Regions from separate parts of the Bradyrhizobium sp. STM 3562 genome, predicted to be linked through region 2. Evidence: predicted binding sites of a transcription regulator. Region 2 holds the regulator's gene; the other holds the start of a gene.

Region 1 (14,423 bases), 840 kb from region 2:
GAAACGCGCCTTGCGCCCACGCATGACCGGCGTGGGCGGCAATGACGGCGACCGTGAACGGTCCCAGCAAGCGGCGGATGATCAAGGCTGTTTCTCCGGCAAGTCCTTGTGATCCCCCTAGTGTCCCGGCACTAGCGTCTACCCGATCACGGCGCGATGTTCGATTAAGGGCGTTATTACGATTCCCCGAGGTCGTTAACAACCCGTGGAATTTGGCAACAGCGCGGCGCGAGGCCGCAGGCACGGGCGAATATTTGTCACTGATTCTAGGCCTTTAGGCTAAAACCAGGCCTGGTTGGGAACATCACTAATGCCTGAATTCGACTTTCGCGCCCCCCGCCTTTTTGTCGACGCATCCCTGGCGACGGGGGCGACCGTCACGCTGGAGCGCGACCAGAGCAATTATCTCGGCAATGTGCTGCGGCTTGCCGCCGGCGACACCATTTTGGTGTTCAACGGACGCGACGGCGAATGGCAAGCGGCTCTTTCGGGCCGCAAGCGGCCGGACACCCTTACCATCGCCAGCCAGACGCGCCCGCAGGATCGCCTCCCCGACCTCGCTTACGTCTTTGCACCGCTCAAACACGCCCGGCTGGACTACATGGTGCAGAAGGCCGTCGAAATGGGCGCATCGCGCCTGCAGCCGGTGCTGACCCGCTTCACCCAGGTCGCTCGCGTCAATGGGGAGCGGATGCGGGCCAATGTCATCGAAGCGGCCGAGCAATGCGGCATTTTGAGCCTTGCCGCAGTGGCCGATCCCGTGCCGCTTGCGCGTTACCTCGAGAATCGCGAGGGCCAGCGCCTCCTGATTTTCTGCGACGAGGCCGCCGAGGCCGCTGATCCTCTCCGGGCGCTGCGGAAAGGCCCCGCGGATGGCCTCGGAATCGATGTCCTGGTTGGGCCCGAAGGCGGGTTCGCCGAGGAGGAGCGGAAACTTCTGGTACACCAGCCGCATGTTTTGCGGCTTTCGCTGGGCCCGCGCGTCCTGCGGGCCGACACCGCAGCCGTCGCCGCGCTGGCGCTGGTGCAAGCCGCGCTCGGCGACTGGACGGACAAGCGGGAATGACCCTGCCTCGGTCGACTTTTCCGTTAAGCGAGCTGGCCGATCCCTGTCGAAACCGCCGGCGAGCCATGCTAAGGGCAGCCCAACTTCGAGCCCCTGGAAGCCTCTTTAGATGACCGAAGCCGCTGCCTCGACCGGAACTGCCGCATGGGCGGACGCCCTGCTGGCCTCGTTCGCCCAGGCGGGCTACGAGCGGGCGGAGCCTGCCATCCTGCAGCCGGCCGAGCCGTTCCTGGACCTTTCCGGCGAGGACATCCGCAAGAGCCTTTACCTGACCACGGATGCCAGCGGCGAGGAACTCTGCCTGCGGCCCGACCTCACCATCCCGGTGGCCCGGGACTATCTGGCCTCGAAGCGGGCCGGCCAGGTCGCCGGCTTCAGCTATCTCGGTCCGGTCTTTCGCTATCGCGGGGGGCTGAGAAGCGAGTTCCAGCAGGCCGGCATCGAGTCCTTCGGCCGCCAGGACCGCCCCGCTGCAGATGCCGAGATGCTGGCGCTGGCGCTGGAAGCGACCGGCGCGCTCGGCGTCAAGGAGGTGGAGATCCGCACCGGGGACGTGGCGCTGTTCAATGCGCTGATCGACGCGCTCGATCTTTACCCGGTCTGGCGGCGGCGGCTGATCAAGGATTTCAATCGCAAGGTCTCCCTGGAGCAGGACCTCGAGCGGCTGACGCTCGCGACCAGCGCCGGCCGCAACGAATATGAGGGCGTCCTTGCCGCGCTTGCCGGCTCCGACCGCAAGGCGGCACTGGCGCTGGTGACCGACCTGGTGTCGATTGCCGGCACCGCCCAGGTCGGCGGACGCACAGTGGCGGAGATCGCCGACCGCTTCCTGGAACAATCGACGTTGAAGGGCGGCGCGCTGCCGCACAACGCGCTCGGCCTGATCAAGCGCTTTCTCGCCATCTCCGGCGATCCCGACGAAGCGGTCGCGCAACTGCGGGCGCTGGCGCGCGATGCCAAGCTCGACATCGCCACGGCGATCGATCAGCTCGAAGCCCGGATCGGCTTCATGGCCGCCCGCGGCATCGACGTAAGCAGCCTGCGCTTCTCGACCTCGTTCGGGCGCGGCCTCGATTACTACACCGGCTTCGAATTCGAGGTGCATGCCAAAGGCAGCGGCAGCGAACCGCTGGTCGCCGGCGGCCGCTATGATGGGCTGACGACGAGGCTCGGCTCGGCCACGCCGATCCCGGCTGTCGGTTTTGCGATCTGGGTCGAAGCGCTGACCAGGATTGGCCGCAAGCCTGCCGATAGCCGCAGCGCGAGGACATCATGAGTGCCCTCTTCGTTCTCGCGGTCCCGTCCAAGGGCCGCCTGCAGGAAAACGCAGAAGCCTTTTTCAGCCGTGCCGGCCTTACCCTCGCCAAGCCGCGCGGCGCCCGCGAATACCGCGGCACCATCGTAGACCTCGACAATGTCGAGATCGCCTATCTCTCGGCGAGCGAGATCGCCGCGCAATTGGCCCGTGGCGCCGTACATATGGGCGTCACCGGCGAGGATCTGGTGCGCGAGAGCATCGTCAACGCCGACAAGCGCGTGCTGTTGATCGACGGCCTCGGCTTCGGCAACGCCAATGTCGTGGTAGCCGTGCCGCAGGCCTGGATCGACGTGCGCACCATGGCCGATCTCGATGACGTCACCACGGGCTTCCGCGCCCAGCATAACCGGCGCATGCGGGTGGCCACAAAATACATCAATCTCACCCGCACCTTCTTCGCCTCGCACGGCGTGGTCGATTACCGCATCGTCGAGAGCGCCGGCGCCACCGAAGGGGCGCCCGCGACCGGCACGGCCGAACTGATCGTCGACATCACCACGACCGGCGCGACGCTGGCCGCCAATGGGCTGAAGGTGCTCGATGACGGTGTGATCCTGCGCAGCCAGGCCAATCTCGTCGCCTCGCGCGACGCCGACTGGTCGAGCGATGCGCGCGAAACGGCACGCGTGATCCTCGACCACATTCACGCGCGCTCGCGCGCCAGCAAATACCGCGAGGTCCGCACCCGTTTCAAAGGATGCGATGCAGCAATGCTGGCCGAGGCGCACAACCGCTTCGGCGTGGTCGCGCCCTTCGGCGGACCGACCTCGTCGGGCATGCTGACGCTGCACTGTCCGCCGGCGCAGATCTATGCGCTCGGCAGCTTCCTGCGCGACCACGGCGCCGACACGGTATCGGTGGCCTCGCTGGACTATGTGCTGGACCGCGAAAACCCGCTGTTCGCCAGGCTCGACGCATTCCTGCGGTCGTGACCGATTGTACCTCGCGCGCGCCGACGAGACGAAGCCCCGCGCGATGGCGACAAGGGCGCATGATTGCAATATGTTAACTTGTTAACTGTGGGACGAGTTGGGAAATCCGATCGATGATGCTGGGTAGCGACGTTTCGAACCTGTCCACCACTGCGGCGGACGCCGCGGCGAAGGGGCTGTCGATCGTCGTGCCGATGTACAATGAAGCAGCGGGATTGGCCGCGCTGCACCAGCGGGTTTGCGAGCTCGCCAAGGCGCTGCGCCGCCGCTATGCGCTTCGCTCCGAGATCGTGTATGTCGACGACGGCAGCATGGATGGAACGCTTGCGATCGCGCGCGCTTTGCCGGCCGATACGCTCGACGTTCAGGTGGTCTCGCTGTCGCGCAATTTCGGCAAGGAAGCCGCGCTGATGGCAGGGCTCGATCATGCCCGGCTCGGCGCCGTGCTGTTCATGGACGGCGACGGTCAGCATCCGCCGGCGCTGGTCGAACAGCTCGTCAGCCACTGGATCGATGGCGGCTATGACGTGGTCTACACCGCCAAGGCCCATCGCGACAATGAATCATTCTTGCGGCGTCTTGCGGTGCATGGCTTTTACGCGCTGATCAATTGGGGCGCGCGGCAAAAGATTCCGGAGGATGCCGGCGACTTCCGCCTGCTCTCACCGCGCGCGGTCGCGGCGCTGCGGCAGCTTCCCGAGCGCAACCGCTTCTTCAAGGGATTGGCGAGCTGGATCGGCTTCCGCCAGATCCGGGTCGATTACGAGCCGGCGCCGCGCGCGCATGGCGTCACCACCTTCAATTTCATGCGGCTGCTTGGCCTGTCGATCGAGGGCCTGACCTCGTTCTCGGTGGCGCCTCTGCGTTTTGCGAGCCTGCTCGGCGTTCTGCTCGCCTCGGCCGCATTCCTGTTCGGCCTGTCGATCATCTGGGAAGTCTGGACCACCGGAAAACAGGTGCCTGGCTATCCCTCGCTGGTGGTCGGGCTGATGACCATCGGCGGCGTGCAGCTCATCATGATCGGCATCGTCGGCGAATATATCGGCAAGATCCTGTCGGAGCTGAAGGCGCGTCCGATCTACTTCGTGGCCGAACACAGCGAGAAGCGCTTCGAGGCGGAGCGGGACGAGAGCGCCGGCGAAAGGACCGCGGCCGAATGAGCGCCGCCGCGCCGCTCGCCCGCATCTGGCTGTGCGCCGACGACTACGGTATCAGTCCCGGCGTCAACCGCGGCATTCGTGACCTGATCGAGCGCGGGCGTCTCAACGCCACCTCCGTCATGGTCGTCGGCCCCGCGATCGGCCGCGAGGAAGTTCACGCGCTGGAAAGTGCGACGCGCGCGAGCCCGCGCTGCGCCATCGGCCTGCACGCCACGCTGACCGCGCCGTTCCGTCCGCTCTCGATGCATTTCCGCCCGCTTGACGGCGGCCTGTTTCCGCCCTTCGCGAAACTGTTTCGCTTGGGCCTGTTGCGGCGGCTCGATCCTGAGATCGTCAATGCCGAATTGAAGCTGCAGCTTTCAGCCTTCCGCGAGATGTTCGGTCGCGCGCCGGACTTTGTCGACGGCCATCAGCACGTGCAGCTCTTCCCGGTGGTACGCGATGCGTTCCTCGGCGCGGTGAAGGAATTGGCGCCCACGGCCTGGGTTCGCCAGGCCGGTCGGCCGGGACCCTTGGCCGGCCGGCTCAACGCCCCGAAGGCGCTCTTTCTCGATACCCTGAGCGCGCAATTCCGCACGCGGGCGGCGCACGCCGGCATCGCGGTCAATCCCGCCTTCGCCGGCGCCTATGATTTTTCCAGAATGCCCGATTTCGGCCGATTGATGCGCGAATTTCTCGAAGGCTTGCCCGACCAGGCCGTGGTGATGTGCCATCCCGGATTCGTCGATGACGTTCTGGCCAGCCTCGACCCCTTCACCGATCAGCGCGAGCGGGAGCACGCCTATCTGGCAGGAGAAGAATTCCCGGCCCTCCTCGCCGAAAAACAGGTCACATTGGGCTGAAGGGCGCGGACGACAAGAGCGCGGACGCGATGTCGCATACCTAAATTTAATTCGGAACCGCACTACAGGCGACATGGAACCGGCCCTACATCTTTGAGCGCGCTTTCCAAGAGAAGCCGCTGGAGACAGACCATGAACCCGCAAGAACGCCAATTGGTTGACGAACTTTTCGACCGGCTCGCCAAGCTGGAAAATGCCCCGCGCGATCCGGAGGCGTCCGCCGCTATCGCGGAGGGCTTGCGAAAGGCGCCGAACGCGATCTACCCGCTGGTGCAAACCGTGCTGCTGCAGGACGAGGCGTTGAAGCGCGCCAATGAACACATCGAGCAACTCGAGGCGGCGGCGCAAGCGCCGCAACAGCAGCAGTCCGGCGGCGGCTTTCTGGATTCCATGCGCGATGCGATTTTCGGCCAGGGCGGCCAACCTCAGCAGCGCGGCTCCGTGCCCAATGTCCCGCCTCCGAGCCGACCCGTCTGGAATAGCGGCCAGGTGATGCAATCGCAGCCGCCGGGCTACGGCCAGCAAGGTTATGGCCAGCCGGGCTACGGACAGCCGGGCTATGGACAGCCACCTTACGGCCAGTCCTATGGCGCTCCTCCGTTCGGCGGTGCCGGCGGCTCCTTCCTCGGTACCGCAGCAGCGGCCGCGGCAGGCATGGTCGGTGGTTCGCTGCTGATGAGCGGCATCCGCAACATGATGGGCGGCTCGCATTACGGCTTCGGCGCGCCGACGACGGTGGTCGAGCCGACAACCGTGGTCGAGGACCGCGGCAGCCCGTGGGGCAATCAGTCGGACAGTTCGCTGGCGCGTGACGCCGGCGTCAACGACATCGGCTCCTCGCGCGAGGGTCGCGACGACAATTCGCGCTCCTCGCTGTTCGACCAGGCCTCGAACGATCAGACCGACTACGGCGACGATCGCGACAACATGGACAACGACGATTTCGCCGACAATGGCGACTTCGGCGACGATGACGGCGGCAACGACTACGCCTGAGCGCCCACCTTCATCGTACGGACCAAGTTTATTGCAGAGACAAAACGGCCGCCCCTTGCGCGGCCGTTTTCATCTCAAAGCACGATGACCCTGGCGCCGACATTGACGCGGCCGTAGAGATCGATCACGTCCTCATTGCGCATGCGGATGCAGCCTGAGGACACGTTGGTGCCGATCGTCCAGGGCTCGTTGGAGCCGTGGATGCGGTAGAGCGTCGAGCCCAGATACATCGCGCGGGCGCCGAGCGGGTTTTCCGGCCCGCCTGCCATATGGCGCGGCAGGTCGGGACGACGGGCCAGCATTTCCGCCGGCGGCGTCCAATCCGGCCATTCGCGCTTGGCGGTGATCGTCTTGACGCCGGACCAGGTAAATCCGGGACGGCCGACGCCGATACCATAGCGCAATGCCCTGCCATTGCCCTCGACGAGAAACAGGAACTTGTTCGGCGTGTCGATCACGATGGTGCCGGGACCTTCCTTGCCGTCATATTCGACCTCCTGCTTTTCATATTTCGGATCGAACGGAGGCTGCGTCGGATCATAGGTTTGATCCTGTGGATCGAGCTGCCGCGGCTGCGCCGGCGCATAAGCCGGCACGTAATAAGCGGGCTGCTGTTGATAGATCGGCTGCTGCGGCTGATAGCGCGGATCCTGCACCGGCCGGTCGCCGAACAGGAATTCGATGAAGCCGCCGCCGAGGCTTGAGCGCTCGGTATAAGCGGTGCGCATCGGCGCGGTCGGCTGAGGCGGATTGGCGTAGATGACGGTGGGGCCGGGAGGGCTTGCGGCATCGATCGCCCTTGCATGATCAATGCCCGTGCCGAGAAAGGACGCGCCGGCAAGCAGCGCGAGAGAGGTTCTCTTCAACATCGACGTACTCTGTACTGGTTCGTCTGCTCGACTTTGCGGCAAGCGGGAAGTTCGCCGCGCCGCTATGACCGGAGAATTAGAATCAAAACCGCCTCGGTTTGGTAAACGAAAGCCGCGTTTGGATTCACCACGTCTGCAACGAACCGCGGATTCAATCGCTAGCGTTTATTTTCGATGAACGCGGCGGAGCCATGGTTAATCGCGTTCTTAATTGCCGGTTTGCCAAACCATCAGTCCGTCTTTTCCGAGAAGTTCCGGCGTGAACCCGATGTTAAAGAGCGTCTGCATAAGAGTTGCGAGGAAGAAAGGTTGGGGGAGCCGTGATGGCTGTTCATCGCAAGCGGTATCGCATTGAAGAAGCTATCGGCATCGACGTGCCGACAGTCGAGGAAGTCGAAGGCGGCGACGTCGGTCCGATGCACCGCGAAATCATGGCCGAGCTGCGCGCGATCCGCGCCCAGATGGCAGGCCCGAGCAAAAGCGCAGCCGCCTCGGTGCTGGCAGACACGGCCTCGCGCGAAATGGCGGAGACGCAGGCCTTGCTGGAAACCTACCGCGCGCAGATCGAGCAATGCGAGAAGCTCAAGGTCGAGCTCGATCTGATCCACGACGCCATCAATCGCACCAAGCGCGAGATCGCCGCGATCCACGGCAAGAGCTTTGACGGCCAGGAGATGGCCCGCGTCAATGGCGAACTCGGCGCGGTCGCCAACGGCACCGAGCAGGCGACGCAGCGGATCCTCGAGGCCGCCGAGTTCATCGACCAGGCGGCAAGTGCGCTGGCCAAGGTGAACTCGCCGGACCAGCAGAAGATTCTCAGCGAGGACATCCAGGAGCGCGTGGTCTCGATCTTCGAAGCCTGCAACTTCCAGGATCTGACCGGACAGCGCATCAATAAAGTGATGAACACGATGAAGTTCATCGAGCACCACATCAATGAGATGATGGAGATCTGGGGCGGCGTCGACGCCATCAAGGCACACTCGCCGGCGATCATCGATACGCGGGGCGACGACGAAAAGCTACTGAACGGGCCGAAGCTCGAGGGCGATGCCGGTCATGCCTCGCAGGACGATATCGACGCCCTGTTCGACTGAGCACGATCGAAATCGCAATCAAAACAAAACGCCGGCAGAGCGCCGGCGTTTTTTGTTTGCTCGTTGTCTTGGTCCGTCATTCCGAGGCGAGACCTAAAGCGCGATGAGCGTCATCGCGCTTTAGCTCTTTGATTGAGCATGATCTTTTCGGAAAACCGCTGCGCACTTTTCCGGATCATGCTCTAGCCGCGAACCGCACTCTCGCGACACAACCTCCAGATTCCGGGTTCGCTCGCTCACGCGAGCGCCCCGGAATGACGCGTGTTGCTGTCAAGCCCGCGGAGCGCAGCGGACATAGACCATGTTGCCGTAGCGGTTGGCGGCGTCTGGATCGACGAAGCGCGTGATCAGCACGCGGCCGTCGAAGGAAATGACCTCGCGATCCTGCTCGCCGCCGGGTGGGCCGGCCGGGCCGATGTAATTCTTGCCGGCGCGGCTGCCCTTCAGCCGCAATTCCTGCGGGGTTGCCTGGTCGGCCAGGTGCATGACTACGCCGCCCGAAGTGCCGGCGCCGATCACATAGGGCTGCTTGCACTGCGCCTTGGCCTGCGCCTCGGTGCGGGCTCGATCACTGGGATTCTGGTAGGACGCAAGACCCCATTTGCCGACCAACTCGTCGGCGCGGATGGACGCCGGCAATTCCGGCTCCACCCCCGGCTCAGGCGCGGGCCCCGGCGTGGAGGTGCCGAGGCTAAAACTCGAGCAGGCCCCCAGAAATATCGATAATGCCGCGACGATCGACAGATTTCGAACCGGCCGCGCGCACCCCAAACTGACCATGATATTCCCCCGAACTGGATGGCGGTCGCACCCGCCATCAACCAAGCCTAAAACCGCCGTGGGAGCAACCACTACCGTTCCGTGTTCCGAATTGGTCTCGTTCAACAATGTCCTCACTCGTCATCAAGAAGGGCTTGAGGCCGTTTGCTTGACAGGATCGGCGCCAGGCCATATTTCGGGCCACAATTAGCACTCCGAGAGCACGACTGCCAACGATACGGCCTGCACAGCGCGAACGAAGCGCGCATGAGATGGCCGGTCACTGTTGCACTTTCGAACCGACCTGAGCTGCGAATCAACCTGACCTGCAAAGCGAGCCTGCAAAGGGAAATGCCATGGCTAAATCCAAATTTCGTCCGCTGCATGACCGCGTCGTCGTGAAACGCATCGACGCCGAGGAAAAGACCAAAGGCGGGATCATCATTCCCGATACCGCCAAGGAAAAGCCCTCCCAGGGCGAGATCATCGCGGTGGGACCCGGCGGACGCGACGAGTCCGGCAAGCTGATTCCGATCGACCTCAAGGTCGGTGATCGCGTGCTGTTCGGCAAATGGTCGGGCACCGAGGTCAAGATCGACAATGAGGAACTCCTGATCATGAAGGAGTCCGACATCATGGGCGTGCTGCAGTAGGCCCTCGACCGCCACGCTCTCCACCGTCATGCCCGGGCTTGACCCGAGCATCCATCATTTTCCGAGATGGATTGCCGGGCAAAGCCCGGCAACGACGAGCGGAGAGGCGCTACGCCCACCCAATCCCAATCATTCCAGGAGTTTTGTGATGGCTGCCAAGGACGTAAAATTTGCCGGCGATGCGCGCGAGCGCATGCTGCGCGGCGTCGACATTCTCGCCAACGCCGTCAAGGTGACGCTGGGTCCGAAGGGCCGCAACGTCGTCATCGAGAAGAGCTTCGGCGCGCCCCGCATCACCAAGGACGGCGTCACCGTCGCCAAGGAGATCGAGCTGGAGGACAAGTTCGAGAACATGGGCGCGCAGATGCTGCGCGAAGTCGCCTCCAAGACCAACGACACCGCGGGCGACGGCACCACCACGGCGACCGTGCTGGCGCAGGCGATTGTCCGCGAGGGCGGCAAGTCGGTGGCTGCCGGCATGAACCCGATGGATCTGAAGCGCGGCATCGACATCGCGGTCGCCGCCGTGGTCAAGGATCTGGAGAAGCGGGCCAAGCCGGTTGCCTCCTCCTCTGAGGTCGCCCAGGTCGGCACCATCTCCGCCAACGGCGATGCGGCGATCGGCAAGATGATCGCCCAGGCCATGCAGAAGGTCGGCAATGAGGGCGTCATCACGGTCGAGGAGAACAAGTCGCTCGAGACCGAGGTCGACATCGTCGAGGGCATGAAGTTCGACCGCGGCTATCTCTCGCCCTACTTCGTCACCAATGCCGAGAAGATGACCGCGGAGCTCGAGGACGCCTATATCCTCCTGCACGAGAAGAAGCTCTCCGGGTTGCAGGCGATGCTGCCGGTGCTGGAAGCGGTGGTGCAGTCGGGCAAGCCGCTGGTGATCATCGCCGAAGATGTCGAAGGCGAGGCACTGGCTACGCTGGTGGTCAATCGCCTGCGCGGAGGCCTCAAGGTCGCGGCCGTCAAGGCGCCGGGCTTCGGCGATCGCCGCAAGGCCATGCTGGAAGACATCGCGATCCTGACCGGCGGTCAGCTCATCTCCGATGAGCTCGGCATGAAGCTCGAGAATGTCACGGTGAAGATGCTCGGCCGCGCCCGCAAGGTCGTGATCGACAAGGAGAACACCACGATCGTCAACGGCGCCGGCAAGAAGCCCGACATCGAGGCGCGCGTCGCCCAGATCAAGGCGCAGATCGAGGAGACCACGTCGGACTACGACCGTGAGAAGCTGCAGGAGCGTCTGGCCAAGCTCGCGGGCGGTGTCGCGGTGATCCGCGTCGGCGGTGCCACCGAGGTCGAGGTGAAGGAGAAGAAGGATCGCGTCGAGGACGCGCTGAACGCGACCCGCGCGGCGGTGCAGGAAGGCATCGTTCCCGGTGGCGGCGTGGCGCTGCTGCGCGCCAAGAAGGCGGTCGGCCGCATCCACAACGATAACCCCGACGTGCAGGCCGGCATCAACATCGTGCTGAAGGCGCTGGAAGCGCCGGTCCGCCAGATTTCGGAAAACGCCGGCCTTGAAGGTTCGATCGTGGTCGGCAAGATTCTGGAGGACAAGTCCGAGACCTTCGGCTTCGACGCCCAGACCGAGGACTACGTCGATATGGTTGCCAAGGGCATCATCGATCCCGCCAAGGTAGTGCGCACCGCGCTGCAGGACGCCTCCTCCGTCGCCGGCCTTCTGGTGACGACGGAAGCCATGGTTGCCGAACTGCCGAAGGAGCCTGCGCCGGCCATGCCCGGCGGTGGCGGCATGGGTGGAATGGGCGGCATGGGCTTCTGACCCCGACCTGCCAAAAAATGAAATCGAAGGCCGCCTCCGGGCGGCCTTCTTTTTTGGGCACGTCGCTCTTAAAAGATCACCTGCTCACCTGCCCTGAATCGATGGAACAGGAACTTCATATGCGCGCGCTATTGCTTGGCCTGAGCGGCCTCTTGATCACGTGGTCGGGTATTGCTCTTGCGGATACGAAGCTCCCCGCCAGGATCACTCCGGGCGCGAACGAGATCAGATATTTCACCTCGATCGACGGTCTGATGGACGGCAATGCCGACGCGATCCTGAAGGAGACGCGGCAGGGCAAGGCGGTCAGCGCCGCCGTGCTCGACGTCTGCTATCCCGTGGACAAGAATTCCGATCGCAAGGACCGGTTCGTCGTCAATCTTGCCGTCAACGGACAGACGCTGTCGGGCACGACGCAGAGCCTCGTGGATAAGGCGCCCGTCACGGTCAAGCTGACGCGCAAGCCGACCGGCGACACCTTCGAATTCCGCGGCCAGATCGCCATCGGCCAAGATGTGACCGAGGTCGCCTCGACCGACAATTCCGACATCAGCGAGCGCGAGTTCCAGGACAGCCAGTCCACCGATGACGGCATCACGCCGCAGCCGAAGGACTTCACCGAAGTGTCGCCGGAGTCGGTCGGGGTGCGGATCAAGCTGGATGCGGCGCTGGATTTCCTAAAGAGCCTGAAAGGCCAGGACGTCGAGGTCGGCGTGAGCAGCCTCGCCGTCACCTGCGACGCCATGCGCGCCGGTCAGCAGACCATCAATCTTTCGGTCGACCCCGAGCGCGCGCCAGGGCTGATCGAGAAGGCAAAGTCCTTTCCCGGCGTGACCGCCGCCGGATGGACGACCGGCATGGTCGAGATGGATCGTGCGATCCGTATTTCCGCCGCGGATTGGCGCGACGGCGGCAAGCTGAACAAGGACAAGCTCGCAAATGCGGTCGGCAATGTCCTGTCGAAGACGCTTGCGGCGAAGCTCTCCGCGTCGAACTGGAACAGCACGACCGGCAAGCTGAAGCTGAGCTTCAAGCGGCCGAGCCAGCTCTATCCCGCCCTCGGCCTCACCGAGACGGTCGAGGTGGTCGGCCTGGTCGCACCGGACCGGCCCGGCGCGTCGGACCGGCTGATGCTGTGGATCGGCACTCCCGCGATCTCGACCAACGATGAAAATGCCGGCGCCAAGCTCATCCTGTCAGACGATTCCTCCGGCGAGGAGGAAGGCGATCAGAAGGACGATTCCGGCTCCATCGAAGCGCTGGCCAAGGAATTGAACGGCCAACGCTGGGACGCCGACAAGTCGGCGTGGAAATGAGCGGCGCCATACGCCGCTAGAGCCTGTTGCGATCAAAGCGGATTGTATCCGCAATGACGGACGTAGTTGGCGCATTCTTCAGGGGTGAACAGGTTCAGGGTGCGTCCGATGAAATCCCAGAGGGCGTCGACGGTTCTGGCCTGGGCTTGCCGCAACAGTTCCTTGAGTTTGGCGAATGCCATCTCGATCGGATTGAGATCGGGGCTGTAGGGCGGCAGGAATAGTAGGCGCGCACCGGCGCCTGCGATGAGGCGAGCGGCCTCTTCGTTCTTGTGGCTCGACAGATTGTCGAGGATCACGGTGTCGCCCTGGCGCAGCACGGGGACGAGGATCTGCTCGACATAGGCCAGGAAACACTCGGCGTTGATCGGCCCGTCGAGCACAAAAGGTGCAATCAACCCCTCGCAGGTGAGGCCCGCAAGAAACGTCGTTGTCTTCCAATGGCCGTTCGGGGCATCGCCGATGGCGCGTGCGCCGACGTCGGCCCAGGCGTAACGACGTGTCATCGCGGTCGTCGTCCAAGTCTCATCGAGGAAAATCAACCGGCCACCAAGGTCCTTCTGCGCGCGCCGCCACGCTTCCCGGCGCTCAGCGACGTCGGGACGATCCTGTTCGCTGGCGCGCACGGTTTTTTTGAAGCTGATCCCCTCCGCGGCGAAAAAGCGCGACAGCATCGACTTGTCGGCTTCCACGCCGTGCGTGCCAAGCAGACGCTCGGCGATCGCATCGAGCGTCAGATCGTTCTCCCTACGACGCAGTTCCAGCAACCAATCCCGGTGCGGCTTCAGCACGGAACGTCGGTCCCCGCCGGTGGGCAAAGCCGCCGCGCGGCGCGTCTCCTCGAACTCCTTCACCCAACGGATCGCGCTCGCGATCCCGACCCGGAAAATCCGCGCCGCCTCGTTCCGCGAAAGGCCGTCCTCAACCACGGCCTTGATCACCCGAATCCGAAGAGCCTCCCCATGCGCCATCCCTGCCAGCCTCCTCCCGGCCTTGAGGATGAATCATGGTTCGCCTGATTTGGGAATCCCCTACGATTCAATTCGATCCCAACCCGCTCTAGCTCTGAAACTGACCCGCGTCGCCCTGAGGAGGCCGCAACGCGGCCGTCTCGAAGGGCGACGGCCCGGCTCTCACAGCGGAGCCGTTCATCCTTCAAGGCCTTCGCTGCGCTACGGCACCTCAGGGATGACGGTGCGGCATGAGCGCTCGCTTCCGGTCAAGGCAGCCGGGCCAATCCAGCAATCCCATCTCAGTTCGTGTTGATCCGGAAGCGCAGGATTTTCGGGCCGATGAAGGACACCAGGTCGCCTTCGCGCTTCCAATTGGTGACCTGGCTCAAGGCGGCGATCAGCTCATCGTCGGCCTGAGCGCGATCGGATGGACAAGCGCGGTCCTGCATCGCGCCGGCGACGAAGATCACGGTATTGCCCGCGACCGAGAACTGGCCCTTGCCGCCCTTGCACCACAATTCGAGAACGGTTTCGCCATTGTCGCCGATATCGAGATCGGGAATCCGTTTCGAGCCGGGCTGAGGCAACGCATCGAGCTGCATTTCCATTCCAAAGGGAAAGCTGTTGTCAGCGCGCGCCGAGACAAGAGTTACTGTGGACGCGAGCAGGG
Region 2 (14,423 bases):
AGGAGTTTCGGCCGGGCGCTTGCCGCGTTGTGCTCATGATAGGGCGTGAGCTCGGCCGAAATAGAGTAACGTTCGAGCAGCCTGTGGGTGATGCGGGTATCCTCGCAGGCGATCAGGTCCACGCCGGCCAGGGTTTCCAGGGCGCGCAGGGTGATGTCGCCGAGATTGCCGATCGGGGTTGCTACGAGATAAAGACCAGCGGGCGGCTTCGGCGCCGACAAAACATGGCCAGCGATGGAAAACTCGCGATGTTCCCCGCCAGCTTGCGTATTTATCGGAGCCGTTTTTGCGCGCATAAGGCCGAGCTTAAAGGGGAGATGGTCCTGGCGCCACACTCGTGAGTGCTGCCCATGCACGATGTAAAGCGGTGATAAGAGGCTGCCAACGGCAAGTTGCGGCGGCTCGGCAGTGCCATAATCTTTTTGTTTTGGTAAACCATTCGCTGACAATATGCCTTACTCCGTCCTCCTGATCCTTTTGGAAGGAGGTCTGGCCGCCCCTCGGGGCCGGCCAAGCTAAGAGATCTAATGGTGGACCCGCTTAATCCCTGGCCTTTGTTTTCGGGTCCGCACGTCCCGCGGGTCACCCGGCGGGCGGCGCTAGGCCTCGTTCTCGGCGCTCCCGTGCTCAGCGCCTGCACCGGCGCGCAGCAAAGCCTGAATCAGTTCTCCAATTCCTTCGGTTCCCAGCCCCAAGCTGCCCCTAGCGGGCCGCCCCAGCAGCCGATGACGGCCGGTAACGGTCAGGTCAAGGTCGGCCTGATTCTGCCGCTCTCAGCGGCAGGCAATGCCGGGGTGGCGGCGCAATCGATGAAGAACGCCGCCGAAATGGCGCTCGCCGAGTTCCAGAATCCCAACATCCAGCTTCTGATCAAGGATGATGCCGGAACCGGGCAAGGGGCCGCCCAAGGCGCGCAACAGGCGCTGGACGAGGGCGCCGAGATCGTTCTGGGGCCGCTCTTTGCGGCATCGGTTCCCGCGACGGCACAGGTCACGCGCGCGCGCAACATCCCGGTGATCGCGTTCTCCACGGACTCCAGCATCGCCGGCCGCGGCGTTTATCTCCTGAGTTTTCTGCCGGAGTCAGACGTCAATCGCATCGTCGAATATGCCTCCTCGATCGGAAAGCGCTCCTTTGCCGCGCTTCTGCCGGATAACGCCTACGGCAACGTGGTCGAGGCCGCGTTCAAGCAGGCAGTCGGTAAACGCGGGGCCCGCGTGGCCGTGTTCGAAAGATATGGCGCCGACCGCGCAACGCCCGCACGCACGGTGGTGCAAGCGCTCGGCCAAGCCGACGCGCTCTTGCTTGCGGATGACGGTGACTCGGTGGTCGCGACGGCCGATGCGCTGAGCGCGGCGGGCGCGAATTTGCGCAACATTCAGTTGCTCGGCACCGGGTTGTGGGACAATCCGCGCGTTTACGCCAGCGCGTCGCTGCAAGGAGGCCTGTTCGCGGCGCCCGATCCGTCCGGTTTCCGCGCCTTCTCGGGGCGGTACCGCACCCGATTCGGCTCCGAGCCGGTGCGGACCGCGACGCTAGCCTATGATTCGGTGGCACTCGTCGCGGCGCTGGCCAGGACGCAAGGCGGGCCGCGCTTCTCGTCGGAGGTGTTGACCAATCCCTCCGGCTTTGCCGGCATTGACGGGCTATTCCGCTTCCGCTCCGACGGTACCAACGAACGCGGCCTGGCCGTGATGCGGGTGGGCTCCGGCAGCAGCGTGCCGGTCGCGGGATCGCCGAAGAGCTTTGGCGCGTAGAAAGAGCTTACGCCGCGAGATCCGCCACCACCGCGTCAAGCACCGGAAAGCCGGCCTGCGTCACGCGCAGCCGCCCATCGGTTCCAACCGCGATCGCGCCCTCTTCGCGCAGCAGCGCGATGCGACGTGGATCGAGCGGCCGGCCGGCGAGCGCGGCGTAGCGCTTGGGATCGATGCCTTCCGCAAGCCGCAGTCCCATCAGCAGGAACTCGTCGGCGCGTTCTTCGCTGTTCAAGCAATCGTCGATCACGACGCCATGGCCGTTTGCTTCGACGCGCATCAGCCAGGCCTCGGGTCGCTTTTCCGTCGCGGTCGCGTGTCTCGTGCCGTTGATATCGAGCCTGCCATGCGCGCCGGGACCGATGCCGGCATATTCCTGGCCACGCCAGTAAACCAGGTTGTGGCGGCATTCCGCGCCTTTGCGCGCGTGATTGGAGATTTCATAGGCCGGCAGGTCGTGCCGCGCGCAGACCTCTTGCGTCACATCATAAAGCGCGCGTGCCGTCGCTTCGCCCGGCGTTTTCAGCTTGCCGGCGGCGTGCAGGCCAAAGAAGGGCGTGCCCTCCTCGATCGTCAGTTGATAGAGAGACAGATGTTCCGCGGCCTCCGCGATCGCAAGCTGCAATTCCTCGGCCCACATTGCGGGCGTCTGTTCGGGACGCGCATAGATCAGGTCGAAGGAGTAACGCTCGAACGACTTGCGTGCGATGGCGACGGCATCCAGCGCCTCCCGCGCACTGTGCAGGCGTCCAAGCGCCTTCAATGAGGCGTCGTCGAGGGCCTGCACACCGAGCGAGACACGATTGACGCCGGCACTTCGATAACCGGCAAAGCGCGTCGCTTCCACGCTGGTGGGATTGGCTTCTAGCGTCACCTCGACGTCGCGCGCGAGGCGCCAGGATTTGCCGATCGCGTCCAGGATTGCGCCCACCGTCTGCGGCTGCATCAGCGAGGGCGTGCCGCCGCCGAGAAAGATCGAGGTGACGGTGCGGCCGGGAATGCGTTCAGACGTGGTTTCCAATTCGCGCGCAAAGGCGCGCGCAAAGCGCGCTTCATCGATCGCCGCGTGCCGCACATGGCTGTTGAAGTCGCAATAGGGACATTTGGAAAGGCAGAACGGCCAATGCACATACACGCCGAAGGCGGTCGGCGTCTGCGTGCCCTGCCCTACCCTAGCGCGCATCAAGGCAGATCTCCGCAAGCTTGACGAAGGCACGGGCGCGGTGCGACAGGCCCAGTCCCAACGGCGGCAGCCCGTGCTTTTCGACGCTGGTCATCTCGCCGAAGGTGCGATCGAAACCATCGGGCATGAACATCGGATCATAGCCGAAGCCGGCCGTGCCGCGCGGCGGCCAGACCAAGGTGCCGTCGGCGCGCGCCTCGACTTCCTCAATATGGCCGTCGGGCCAGGCAACGCAAAGCGCGGAAACGAAATGCGCCCGCCGCGTGTCGGGCGTCGTGGCGCCGCGCTCCTGCAACAGCCGTTCGATCTGCGCCATCGCCGTGTTGAAATCCTTATTCGGCCCGGCCCAGCGCGCCGAGAAGATGCCGGGCGCGCCGCCGAGCGCATCCACCGCAAGTCCGGAGTCGTCGGCGAAAGCGGGCAATTGCGCTGCTTTTGCCGCGGCGACTGCCTTGATCCGGGCGTTGGCCGAGAAAGTATCGCCGGTCTCGTCCGGCTCGGACAGCCCAAGCTCGCCCGCTGACACCGCCTCGACCCCATGTGGCGCCAACAGCTCGCGCATCTCGGCGAGCTTGCCGGGATTGTGGGTCGCGATGACGAGCTTGCCTGTGATCTGCCGATGCATGAGTTCTTTAAGCCACCGCCATCTTCTGCAGATCGACCAGCCGCGCCACGCCTTTGCGCGCGAGCGCCATCAGCGCCAGAAACTCGCTTTCCGAAAACGGCGTCTTTTCCGCGGTGCCCTGCACCTCGATGATGCGGCCGTCCCCGGTCATGACGAAATTGGCGTCGGTCTCGGCTTCGGAGTCTTCGGCGTAGTCGAGATCGAGCACCGGCGTGCCGTTATAGATGCCGCAGGAAATGGCCGCGACATTGTCGCGCAGCACGCCTGATTTCACCATGTTGCGCGCCTTCATCCAGTTGATGCAATCGGCGAGGGCAACCCAGGCGCCGGTGATCGAGGCGGTGCGGGTGCCGCCGTCGGCCTGCAGCACGTCGCAATCGATCGTGATCTGGCGTTCGCCCAAGGCTTCCAGATCCACCGTGGCACGCAGCGAGCGGCCGATCAGGCGCTGGATCTCGACGGTGCGGCCGTTCTGTTTCCCGGCGGATGCCTCGCGGCGGGTCCGCTCCAACGTCGCCCGCGGCAGCATGCCATATTCGGCGGTGACCCAGCCACGGCCCTGGCCCTTCAGCCAGGGCGGCAGACGGTCTTCCAGGGTTGCCGTCACCAGCACGTGGGTGTCGCCGAATTTCACGAGGCATGAACCCTCGGCATATTTGACGACGCCGCGTTCCAGGGTCACGGCGCGTAGTTCGTCCGGGGCACGGCGGCTCGGCCGCATGGGAATCCTCCAAAATCCGGCAAAGAATGTGACTCGCGGGAGCTTGTAGGAGGGGGACGGCAGGGCGGCAAGCCCTTAACTCGCCCGATCTCCCGCTTGTCAGAGGGGCCACGGACGAACAAATTATGAGCATGATCCGGAAACCGGACAGATCCCGCTCATGCGGAGACCGGAGCGCGGCCCTGCTCCAGGCCGCTTGATGGAGTGACGATTGGCCCAACACGATCCCATCCACCTGATGATGCCGCCTGCGGGGCTCGCGCAGCTCAACGAGCGGTCGCGGGAGATTTTTCGTCAAATTGTCGAAAGCTATCTCGCGACCGGGGAACCCGTCGGCTCGCGCAATGTCTCGCGGCTCATCGCCGTGCCGCTGTCGCCGGCCTCGGTGCGCAACGTCATGGCGGACTTGGAACAGCTCGGCCTGATCTACGCGCCGCATACCTCGGCCGGGCGCCTGCCGACGGAGCTCGGCTTGCGGTTCTTCGTCGACGCCCTGATGCAGATCGGCGATCTCACCCAGGATGAGCGGCAATCGATCCAGAGCCAGCTCGTGGCGGTCGGGCGCGCACAATCCGTGGAGGCCGCGCTTGGCGAGGCCCTGACGCGGCTGTCAGGGCTGACGCGGGCGGCTGCCGTGGTGTTGACGCCGAAATCCAATGCGCGGCTGAAACACATCGAGTTCGTGCGGCTCGAGCCGGAACGCGCATTGGTCATCCTGGTCGGTGAGGATGGCCAGGTCGAGAACCGCGTGCTGACGCTGCCGCCGGGCGTGCCCTCTTCGGCGCTGACCGAAGCCTCCAACTTTCTCAATGCGCGGATCCGCGGCCGCACGCTCGCCGAAGCGCGGCTCGAGCTCGAGACCGCGCTGGCGCACGCCCGCGCCGAGCTCGATCAGCTCACGCAAAAAGTGATTGCCGCGGGCCTTGCGAGCTGGTCCGGCGGCGAGAGCGAAGATCGCCAGTTGATCGTGCGCGGGCATGCCAACCTGCTCGACGATCTGCATGCGCTGGAAGACCTCGAGCGGGTCCGCCTCCTGTTCGACGATCTCGAGACCAAGCGCGGCGTGATCGATCTGCTCGGGCGCGCGGAGAGCGCCGAGGGCGTGCGCATCTTTATCGGATCGGAGAACAAATTGTTCTCGCTGTCGGGCTCCTCCACCATCGTCGCGCCCTATCGCGACGCTGCGGGCCATATCGTAGGCGTGCTCGGCGTGATCGGGCCGACCCGGCTCAACTACGCGCGCGTGATTCCGACCGTGGACTATGCGGCGCGGATCGTCAGCCGCATCCTGGGCGGCTGACGCGAGGGAATCACGAGCGCTTGATTTTCGTCCCCCAAAGCACGATATCCCGCGCGGACCCCAAAGCCCTCAAGTCAACCGAGCGATTTCTCGAAAAGGCCGTCTATGTCCGATTCCGAGTTTAAGAACGATCCGGCAAACCCGGCGCAGCCCAACGAGCCGGTGGTCTCGAAGCCCTACGTCATGCCCGACGATCCTGAACCGGCCTCGGCCGAGGCCCTGGCGAAAGAGGCTGCGGACGCGCGCGACAAGATGTTGCGCACGCTGGCCGAAATGGAGAACCTGCGCAAGCGGACGGCCCGGGAAGTGGCTGATGCGCGGATGTACGGCATCACGGGTTTCGCACGCGATGTTCTCGATATCGCCGACAATCTGCAGCGCGCGCTTGACGCGGTCCCGGCCGAAGCACGCGCCAATGCCGACCCCGGGCTCAAGGCGTTGATCGAAGGCGTGGAGCTGACCGAACGGTCGCTGCACAACACGCTGGAAAAATACGGCGTGAAGCGGCTGGATCCGTCAGGCAGCAAGTTCGATCCGAACTTCCACCAGGCCATGTACGAGGTTCCCGATCCCTCGGTTCCCGCAGGTACTGTGGTGCAGGTGGTGCAGTCCGGCTACACGATCGGCGAGCGCGTGCTGCGGCCGGCGCTGGTCGGCGTGTCCAAGGGCGGTGCCAAGCAGCCGGCGGCAACGGCCGCCAACGGCAACGAGCCGAGCAGCGCGGCCTGATCGGCGGTTCAAGTCATTATTGGGGCGTGACGACTGTCTCACGCTGAAGCGAACGCTCATCTGTCACCGTCACCCCGAAAGGAGCCTGCGGAGCAAGCGTCTCGAAGGGCGATGGCCGGCTCTCGCAGCAGCGGGGCCATCATCCTTCGAGGCTCGCCCTGCTTCGCACGGCGAGCCTCTTGGGATGACGGTGATGGATGGGTGCTCGCTTCGATCTGCCCAGCCTAGCTCCTAGAGCGGTTCACAGCTTAATTGAATCGGGAGGGATTCCGGTTTTGGGGCGAATGTGATTCAAGATGCTGGCTGGGACTGGAGGCCAGCATCCGATGGTTCGACCAATTTCCAATGACCTGCGTAAGCGTGTTGTTGCGGCGGTTGCGAAGGGTGAGAGCTGTCGTTCGGTCGCAGCGAGGTTTGGCGTTGCGGTGTCGTCCGTGGTGAAGTGGTCGCAGCGTCATCGCCAGACCGGCTCGGTAGCGCCTGGCAAGATAGGCGGCCACCGTAAGCCGGTGCTCGGCAGCCACAAGTCGGCGGCCCTGCGCCGCCTGATCAAAGCCGCCGGCGCAAGGCTCTGGTATCTGCCGCCATACTCGCCGGACCTCAATCCGATCGAACAGGCCTTCGCCAAGATCAAGCACTGGATGCGCACCGCCCAAAAGCGCACGATCGACGAGATTTGCCGCCATATCGGCAGCCTCGTCACAACCATCCAGCCCAACGAATGCAGCAACTATTTCGAAAACGCCGGATACGATTCCATCAAAACGTGAAACGCGCTAGCTCTTGGGCTGGATGCCGTCGCGCACGGCGCGGAAGCGCGGAAAGGCGGCCGACCATTGATCGCGCGGCGCGCTGCCGACGATGCGCAGCGAGGTCGCCCCGCCAAAGCGCAGCCATTGCACGACGGTAACAGGGGTATTGTCCTTGCCGCTGATCGCATCGATCCGCGTTTCATAGGCCGGCATGCCGTCGATCCGGATTGGTTCGGCCACCGTGATCTTCGCCTCGCGAACGCCGGGGATTTGGGTCGCCGCCTGCCGTGCGAAGCGGGCGCGGTCATCCGGCTCCTGCGGAGTCGCGCCGATGACGCCGATGATCATGAACGGCGCGGGCTCAAAGCCGGTGGCTTCGTCGCCGTCGGCAAGGATGATGGCGGCGCCCGGCGCCAGCGTTCTGACGTTCTTGAAACTGGCGAGATCGCTGAGCTTGAACGGCAGCAAGCCAAGTTGCTCTTCGACGGGCACCTCCTTGCGGATGGTCGCCGAAGCGAACATCTGGCGAACGGCATCGTCGGAATAAATCTTGGCGGCATTCTCCGGGACCTGCACGGCGACATAACCGGAGAAGGTGCCGCCCGGCAGGATCATCGAATAGCGCCGCACGGTCGCGGCACCGTCCTTGGCGGTTTCGGCCGTGTAGTAAGCCGTCCCGGCCGTCGTCTCGATGCTTTCGGGCTTGACGCTGCCTGTGCCCGCCGGGTTGGCGGTGAACGCGTTCTTGACCTCGCCATAGGCGGCTGCCGGCAACTCTGCCACCAGCACCTTGACGCTGTGGTCTTCCGATTCAAATCCGGAAAAGGTCTTTGAAGGAGCAAGACCGACCAGCGGCGTCAATCCGACCCGCAGGCCCTTCGGGAAGATGGCATCGGCAGCGAAGGCGGGCCGCATCGCCGCCATGAGCAAGGCGAGAGCGGTCAGGAGTCGAAGAGGCTTCATGAAGGACCTTTTTGGGTTGCATTGAGGCCGTTCGATGGTCGGCCTGCGCGGCCCCTCGTGGCGTCAGGGGCCCTCTCCATCCAATTTGGCGGCTTTTAGCGGTTTTGACACGGCGGCAACAGGGTGCGCGATGTCGCCGGCCCGGTCGCGGTCGCGCCTTCCCGTGCCAATCGTATTGTTAACAAGGTCGGGGACGCCGGCCGATATTATCTTTCAAATGGAAGGGCTTTTCATGGGCCAAGGTTGCGGTCCGGTCCTTGCGGGCCTATGGGCCCCTCCTATATGAGGCTCACCGTCGCAATATCGCGAGTATTTGATCTAGAGGGGGTTCGGATTAGGGCGCCGTCAGGGCTCAGCCAACCTGCCGCAAACGGAAGGATAAGAGACCATGGGAAAGGTCATTGGGATCGATCTCGGCACCACCAATTCCTGTGTTGCCGTAATGGATGGCAAAAACGCCAGGGTCATCGAGAACGCAGAGGGCATGCGGACGACTCCGTCGATCGTCGCCTTTACCGATGACGGCGAGCGCCTCGTCGGTCAGCCGGCCAAGCGCCAGGCGGTGACCAATCCCGAGCGCACGTTCTTCGCAGTCAAGCGGCTGATCGGCCGCCGCTATGACGACCCGATGGTCGAGAAGGACAAAAAGCTCGTCCCCTACAAGATCGTCAAGGCATCCAACGGCGATGCCTGGGTCGAAGCCGACGGCAAGACCTATTCGCCCTCGCAGATCTCCGCCTTCATCCTGCAGAAGATGAAGGAGACCGCGGAGGCCCATCTCGGCCAGAAAGTCGATCAGGCCGTCATCACCGTTCCCGCGTATTTCAACGACGCCCAGCGCCAGGCGACCAAGGACGCCGGCAAGATCGCAGGGCTCGAGGTGCTGCGCATCATCAACGAGCCGACCGCGGCTGCGCTCGCCTACGGCCTCGACAAATCGAAATCGGGCACCATCGCCGTGTATGACCTCGGCGGCGGCACCTTCGATATTTCGATTCTGGAGATCGGCGACGGCGTTTTCGAGGTGAAGTCGACCAACGGCGACACCTTCCTGGGCGGCGAAGATTTCGACATGCGGCTGGTCAACTACCTGGCCGACGAGTTCCAGAAGGAGCAGGGCATCAACCTGCGCAACGACAAGCTCGCGCTGCAGCGCCTGAAAGAGGCTGCCGAGAAGGCGAAGATCGAGCTGTCCTCGACCACGCAGACTGAAATCAACCTGCCCTTCATCACCGCGGATCAATCCGGTCCGAAGCATCTGACGATGAAGCTGACCCGCGCCAAGTTCGAGGCGCTGGTCGACGATCTCATCCAGAAGACCATCGAGCCCTGCCGCAAGGCGCTGAAGGATGCCGGTGTGACCGCCGGCGAGATCGGCGAGGTGGTGCTGGTCGGCGGCATGACCCGCATGCCGAAGGTTCAGGAAGTCGTTAAGCAGCTCTTTGGCAAGGAGCCGCACAAGGGCGTCAACCCCGACGAGGTCGTCGCCGTGGGTGCCGCGATCCAGGCGGGCGTGCTGCAGGGCGACGTCAAGGACGTGCTGTTGCTCGACGTGACCCCGCTGTCGCTCGGCATCGAGACGCTGGGCGGCGTGTTCACCCGGATCATCGACCGCAACACCACGATCCCGACCAAGAAGAGCCAGGTGTTCTCGACCGCCGAGGATAATCAGAACGCGGTGACCATCCGCGTCTTCCAGGGCGAGCGCGAGATGGCGGCCGACAACAAGATGCTCGGTCAGTTCGACCTGATGGGCATTCCGCCGGCCCCGCGCGGCATGCCGCAGATCGAGGTGACGTTCGACATCGACGCCAACGGCATCGTCAACGTCTCGGCCAAGGACAAGGCGACCGGCAAGGAGCAGCAGATCCGCATCCAGGCGTCCGGCGGCCTGTCGGAAGCCGACATCGAGAAGATGGTCAAGGAGGCCGAGGTCAATGCGGCCGCGGACAAGAAGCGCCGCGAGGCGGTCGACGCCAAGAACCATGCCGATGCGCTGGTGCATTCCACCGAGAAGGCGCTGGCCGAGCACGGCTCGAAGATCGCGGAAAGCGAGCGGCGCGCCATCGAGGACGCGGTCAGCGACCTGAAGGAAGCGCTGAAGGGCGACGACGCCGAGGCGATCAAGGCCAAGTCCAACACGCTGGCTCAGGTCTCGATGAAGCTTGGCGAGGCCATGTACAAGCAGCAGGCCGAAGGCGATGCCGCCAAGGCCGCGGCGAAGGACGACGTCGTCGACGCGGAGTTTACCGAGGTCGACGACGACAAGAAGAAGTCCGCTTAGAGCCCGCGAGGGTCGTCATGCGGGCGCGTGGAATCCTCCACTCCGCAAGCGCCTCCCCCGATGAGGGGGAGGCCGCCCCCGGGCGACTCGCCTTCGAAAGGTTTGGCGGGTGCGCAAGCCCCGCCTGTTACGATCGGTCAACGTCAATCAATTATGTTGAACCCGTCACCTTCCCCGTGAGGGGCAAGGGTATGGGTGCCGTTGCGCGGCGATTTCGCGCGCTACGATAACCGCGATTGGCTCAGCAGAGTTCAGCAATGTCTACCAAGCGCTGCTACTATGAAACCCTCGGGGTCGAACGTGACGCCGACGATTCCAAGTTGAAGGCGGCGTTTCGCAAGCTTGCCATGAAATGGCATCCCGACCGCAATCCGGGCGATGCCAGCAGCGAGATCCGCTTCAAGGAAATCAACGAGGCCTACGAGGTCCTCAAGGACAGCGAGAAACGCGCGGCCTACGACCGCTACGGTCACGCCGCTTTTGAGAACGGCGGCGGGTTCAACGGCGCCGGTGCGGGCTTCGGCGCCGGCTTTGCGTCGTCCTTCTCCGATATTTTCGAGGACCTGTTCGGCATGGCCGGGCAGCGCAGGAGCGGCGGCCGCGAGCGCGGCGCGGATCTGCGCTACAACATGGAAATCACGCTCGAGGAAGCTTTTCAGGGCAAGACCGCGCAGATCGAGATTCCGGTCTCCGTCACCTGCGAGGCCTGTTCGGGCACCGGTGCCAAGGCCGGCACCAAGCCGAAGACTTGCGGCATGTGCGGCGGGGCGGGTCGGGTGCGCCAGGCCCAGGGCTTCTTCACCCTGGAGCGGACCTGTCCAGGCTGTCAGGGCCGCGGCCAGATGATCGAAGACGCCTGCCCGTCCTGTTCGGGCTCGGGCCGGGTGGCGCGCGAGCGAACGCTCTCGGTCAACATCCCGCAGGGCGTCGAAGACGGTACGCGGATCAGGCTTGCGGGCGAAGGCGAGGCCGGTGTTCGCGGCGGCCCGCCCGGCGACCTTTACATTTTCCTCTCCCTGGCCTCGCACCCGTTCTTCCAGCGCGATGGCGCCGATCTGCATTGTCGCGTGCCGATCTCGATGGTGACGGCGGCATTGGGCGGCGAGTTCGAGGTGCCGACCATCGACAAGGGCAAGACCAAGGTGAAGATCCCTGCGGGGACTCAATCCGGCCGGCGTTTCCGCATTGCGTCAAAGGGCATGCCGGTGCTGCGCTCGCGCCAGATGGGCGACATGTACGTCCAGGTCATGGTCGAGACGCCGCAGAACCTCACCAAGAAGCAGCAGGAGTTGCTGGCCGAGTTCGAAAAGCTGTCGTCCGGTGCGACGCAGCCGGAAGCCGCAGGCTTCTTCGCCAAAGTCAAGGATTTCTTCGGCAATCGGGCAACCAGCTAGCTGCCATGCGTCGGGCCGTTTCGTTTTCACACGCGGCTCGCCGCAAAAACATCAGCGAACGCATGCTGTTATCGTCAAATCACGTCGGGCGCGGAGGGCCGGCCCGGCGGCGGTTCGTCTTGACCACCTCGTCGGCTACCTATACGTCTTTGTGACTGTTTTCTGACATCCGCCGCGATGCCGCGGTCCCGTCTGGTTAGTGGATATGCCCTCGCAATCATCCGTGCGTACGTTGAAAAAGCCTCGTCTCGACGACGAGGTTCGTTTTCTGCGTTCGTGGATTGAGAAGCCACTCCATGTCGGCGCAGTGATGCCCTCGGGTCGGCCGCTTGCCCGCACCATGGCGCAATATGTCGATCGCAATTCCAACGGCCCGGTGATCGAGCTTGGACCGGGTACCGGCGCGATCACCAGCGCGCTGATCGACCATGGCATCGATCCGAAGCGACTGGTGCTGGTCGAATATAATCCGGGCTTCTGCGCGCTTTTGGGCGACCGCTATCCGCAGGCCAAAGTGGTGCAGGGCGATGCTTACCGGCTGCGCGATACGCTCTGGAACGTACTGAGCCAGCCCGCGACGGCGATCGTCTCCAGCCTGCCGCTGGTGACCAAACCGATGCTGACGCGGCTCCGCCTCATCCGCGACGCGTTCACGGCGCTGGCGCCGGGCGCGCCCTTCGTCCAGTATACCTATTCGGTGGTGCCGCCGATCCCGAAATCGCTGCCCGGGGTGTCGACGGAAGCCTCCGAGCGGATCTGGATGAATCTTCCGCCGGCGCGCGTGTGGGTGTATCGCAAGCGTTAAATCCGCCCGGCGCATTCGTCGGGGCCAATGACGGCGAATGCATTATCGGTCATGGCCGCACTGAAAATCCTGGTGATCCCCGCTTCGCTGCGCACCGGCTCGCATAATGCGAAGCTCGCGGCGCAGGCGGCCTACGAGTTCGCACAAGCCGGGGTCGACGTCACGCGGCTGTCGCTGGCCGATTTTCCGCTGCCGATCTATGACGGCGACCTGCAGGCGAAATCCGGCGTGCCGAAGAATGCGGTCAATCTCAAGCGCATGATGGCCGCCCATCACGGCATTCTGCTCGTCACCCCCGAATATAATTCCTCGGTGCCGCCGCTATTGAAGAACACGATCGACTGGGTGAGCCGGGTGCAGGATCCGCATGAGGCGCGCGGTCAGGTGTTTCGGATGCGTCCGTTCGCGGTCGCTGCCGCTTCGGAGGGCCGCCTCGGCGGAACGCGGGTGCTGGCAGCCTTGCGGCTGATTCTGTCGGCCTTGCAGGCCACCGTGATTCCAAGCCAGCTCGCGCTTTCGTTCGCGGATCAGGCCTATGACGATATGGACAGATTGAGGAATCCGGCCGATATCGAGGCGCTGAAAGCGCTGGTGAGGCAGTTGATCGATGTTTCCCAGCGCATGATGTGAGGTGAGAATGCCGTCCCAGATTGCTCCGCGCGACCGGTTGATCGTGGCGCTCGACCTGCCCGGCCTTGAGCCGGCGGAAGCGATGGTGGCGCGGCTCGGCGATGCGGTCACCTTCTACAAGATAGGCTATCAGCTTGCCTTTGCCGGCGGCCTGCCGCTGGTGCGCAAGCTCGCGGACGAGGGCAAGAAGGTCTTCATCGATCTCAAGCTGCACGACATCGGCAACACGGTTGCGCGCGGCGTCGAAAGCATCGCCAAGCTCGGCGCGACCTTTCTCACCGTGCACGCCTATCCGCAAACCATGAAAGCGGCACTCGAGGGCCGCGCCGACTCCGGTTTGAAGATCCTCGCAGTCACCGTGCTCACCTCTTACGACGACAACGATCTCAATGCGGCCGGCTACCGGCTCGGCGTCGCCGATCTCGTGGCCACACGCGCCCGGCAGGCGCAGGAGATCGGCATCGACGGGCTGGTCTGCTCGCCCGAGGAGGCGGCGTCCTTGCGCAAGGTGGTCGGCGATCGGCTGAGCCTGGTCACGCCGGGCATCAGGCCGGCGGGTGCGGCCAGCGGCGATCAGAAGCGCATCATGACGCCGGCGCGTGCGATCGCCGCGGGCGCCGACTATCTCGTGGTGGGACGTCCCGTTCTCGAAGCGGCCGATCCCAAAGCGGCGGCCGAGGCCATCGTGGTCGAGATCGCGCAGGCATCGGCTCGTTAAACTGCGATGAGGATGAATCGGTCGGAGCCGCCGGGCAACCGATCGAGCTTAATCCGATCACGCCTCAGAGGACGAAAGAAGGAGGAACAACGAACATGGCGAAGGGCTATTGGATTGGACGCGTCGACGTTCACAACGAAGAGGGCTACAAGGCCTACGCAGCAGCCAACCCGGCCATCTTCAAGAAATTCGGCGGGCGTTTGTTGGTGCGCGGCGGCAAATTTACAGGCGTCGAGGGTCAAAGCCGCTCGCGCAACGTGGTGATCGAATTTCCGGACTACGAGACGGCCCTCGCGTGCTATCGCTCGCCGGAATATCAGGACAACATCAAGGTGCGGCAGCCGCATTCGACCGCCGATCTCATTATCATCGAGGGCTACGACGGCCCGCAGCCATAAAGCGCTGGTGAGAGTCGCCGGGCACCGGCGGCGCCTTGTTTCGTTGTCCCTGGCACGGGCTGGCTGACCTCAGTCCGGTCGGCTTGGCGCGAGCGGCGTGCGCGCCGGTCGGTTGCTGGAACGGTCCGGCCCGGCTACAAGAGGCGGCGAAGAGGAAGAACCAT

The links. Region 2 encodes HrcA, which represses chaperone genes, less so after heat shock. Its sites were predicted from a motif close to GTTAGCACTCNCNNNNNGNGAGTGCTAAC; they were not measured.
Region 1: the regulator HrcA is predicted to act here: its motif matches at 9,246-9,274, upstream of groES (co-chaperone GroES).

Annotation. Positions count from the first base shown of each region.
Region 1 covers NZ_CP120694.1:7,796,978-7,811,400, forward strand. Annotated here, with positions in the region: gene P6U23_RS36080 (hypothetical protein) at 1-82, opposite strand, end outside; gene P6U23_RS36085 (16S rRNA (uracil(1498)-N(3))-methyltransferase) at 311-1,066, shown strand; gene P6U23_RS36090 (ATP phosphoribosyltransferase regulatory subunit) at 1,176-2,342, shown strand; gene hisG (ATP phosphoribosyltransferase) at 2,339-3,316, shown strand; gene P6U23_RS36100 (glycosyltransferase family 2 protein) at 3,430-4,476, shown strand; gene P6U23_RS36105 (ChbG/HpnK family deacetylase) at 4,473-5,318, shown strand; gene P6U23_RS36110 (DUF2076 domain-containing protein) at 5,451-6,314, shown strand; gene P6U23_RS36115 (L,D-transpeptidase) at 6,389-7,183, opposite strand; gene P6U23_RS36120 (protein phosphatase CheZ) at 7,507-8,280, shown strand; gene P6U23_RS36125 (hypothetical protein) at 8,551-9,060, opposite strand; gene groES (co-chaperone GroES) at 9,396-9,692, shown strand; gene groL (chaperonin GroEL) at 9,841-11,484, shown strand; gene P6U23_RS36140 (hypothetical protein) at 11,604-12,800, shown strand; gene P6U23_RS36145 (IS630 family transposase) at 12,833-13,771, opposite strand; gene P6U23_RS36150 (META domain-containing protein) at 14,053-14,423, opposite strand, start outside.
Region 2 covers NZ_CP120694.1:160,816-175,238, reverse strand. Annotated here, with positions in the region: gene rsmI (16S rRNA (cytidine(1402)-2'-O)-methyltransferase) at 1-296, opposite strand, end outside; gene P6U23_RS00810 (penicillin-binding protein activator) at 528-1,757, shown strand; gene hemW (radical SAM family heme chaperone HemW) at 1,765-2,940, opposite strand; gene rdgB (RdgB/HAM1 family non-canonical purine NTP pyrophosphatase) at 2,930-3,565, opposite strand; gene rph (ribonuclease PH) at 3,573-4,286, opposite strand; gene hrcA (heat-inducible transcriptional repressor HrcA) at 4,498-5,586, shown strand; gene grpE (nucleotide exchange factor GrpE) at 5,692-6,315, shown strand; gene P6U23_RS00780 (transposase) at 6,642-7,085, shown strand; gene P6U23_RS00775 (hypothetical protein) at 7,092-8,030, opposite strand; gene dnaK (molecular chaperone DnaK) at 8,419-10,314, shown strand; gene dnaJ (molecular chaperone DnaJ) at 10,572-11,708, shown strand; gene P6U23_RS00760 (class I SAM-dependent methyltransferase) at 11,914-12,513, shown strand; gene P6U23_RS00755 (NADPH-dependent FMN reductase) at 12,565-13,143, shown strand; gene pyrF (orotidine-5'-phosphate decarboxylase) at 13,151-13,861, shown strand; gene P6U23_RS00745 (DUF1330 domain-containing protein) at 13,957-14,259, shown strand; gene dapB (4-hydroxy-tetrahydrodipicolinate reductase) at 14,422-14,423, shown strand, end outside.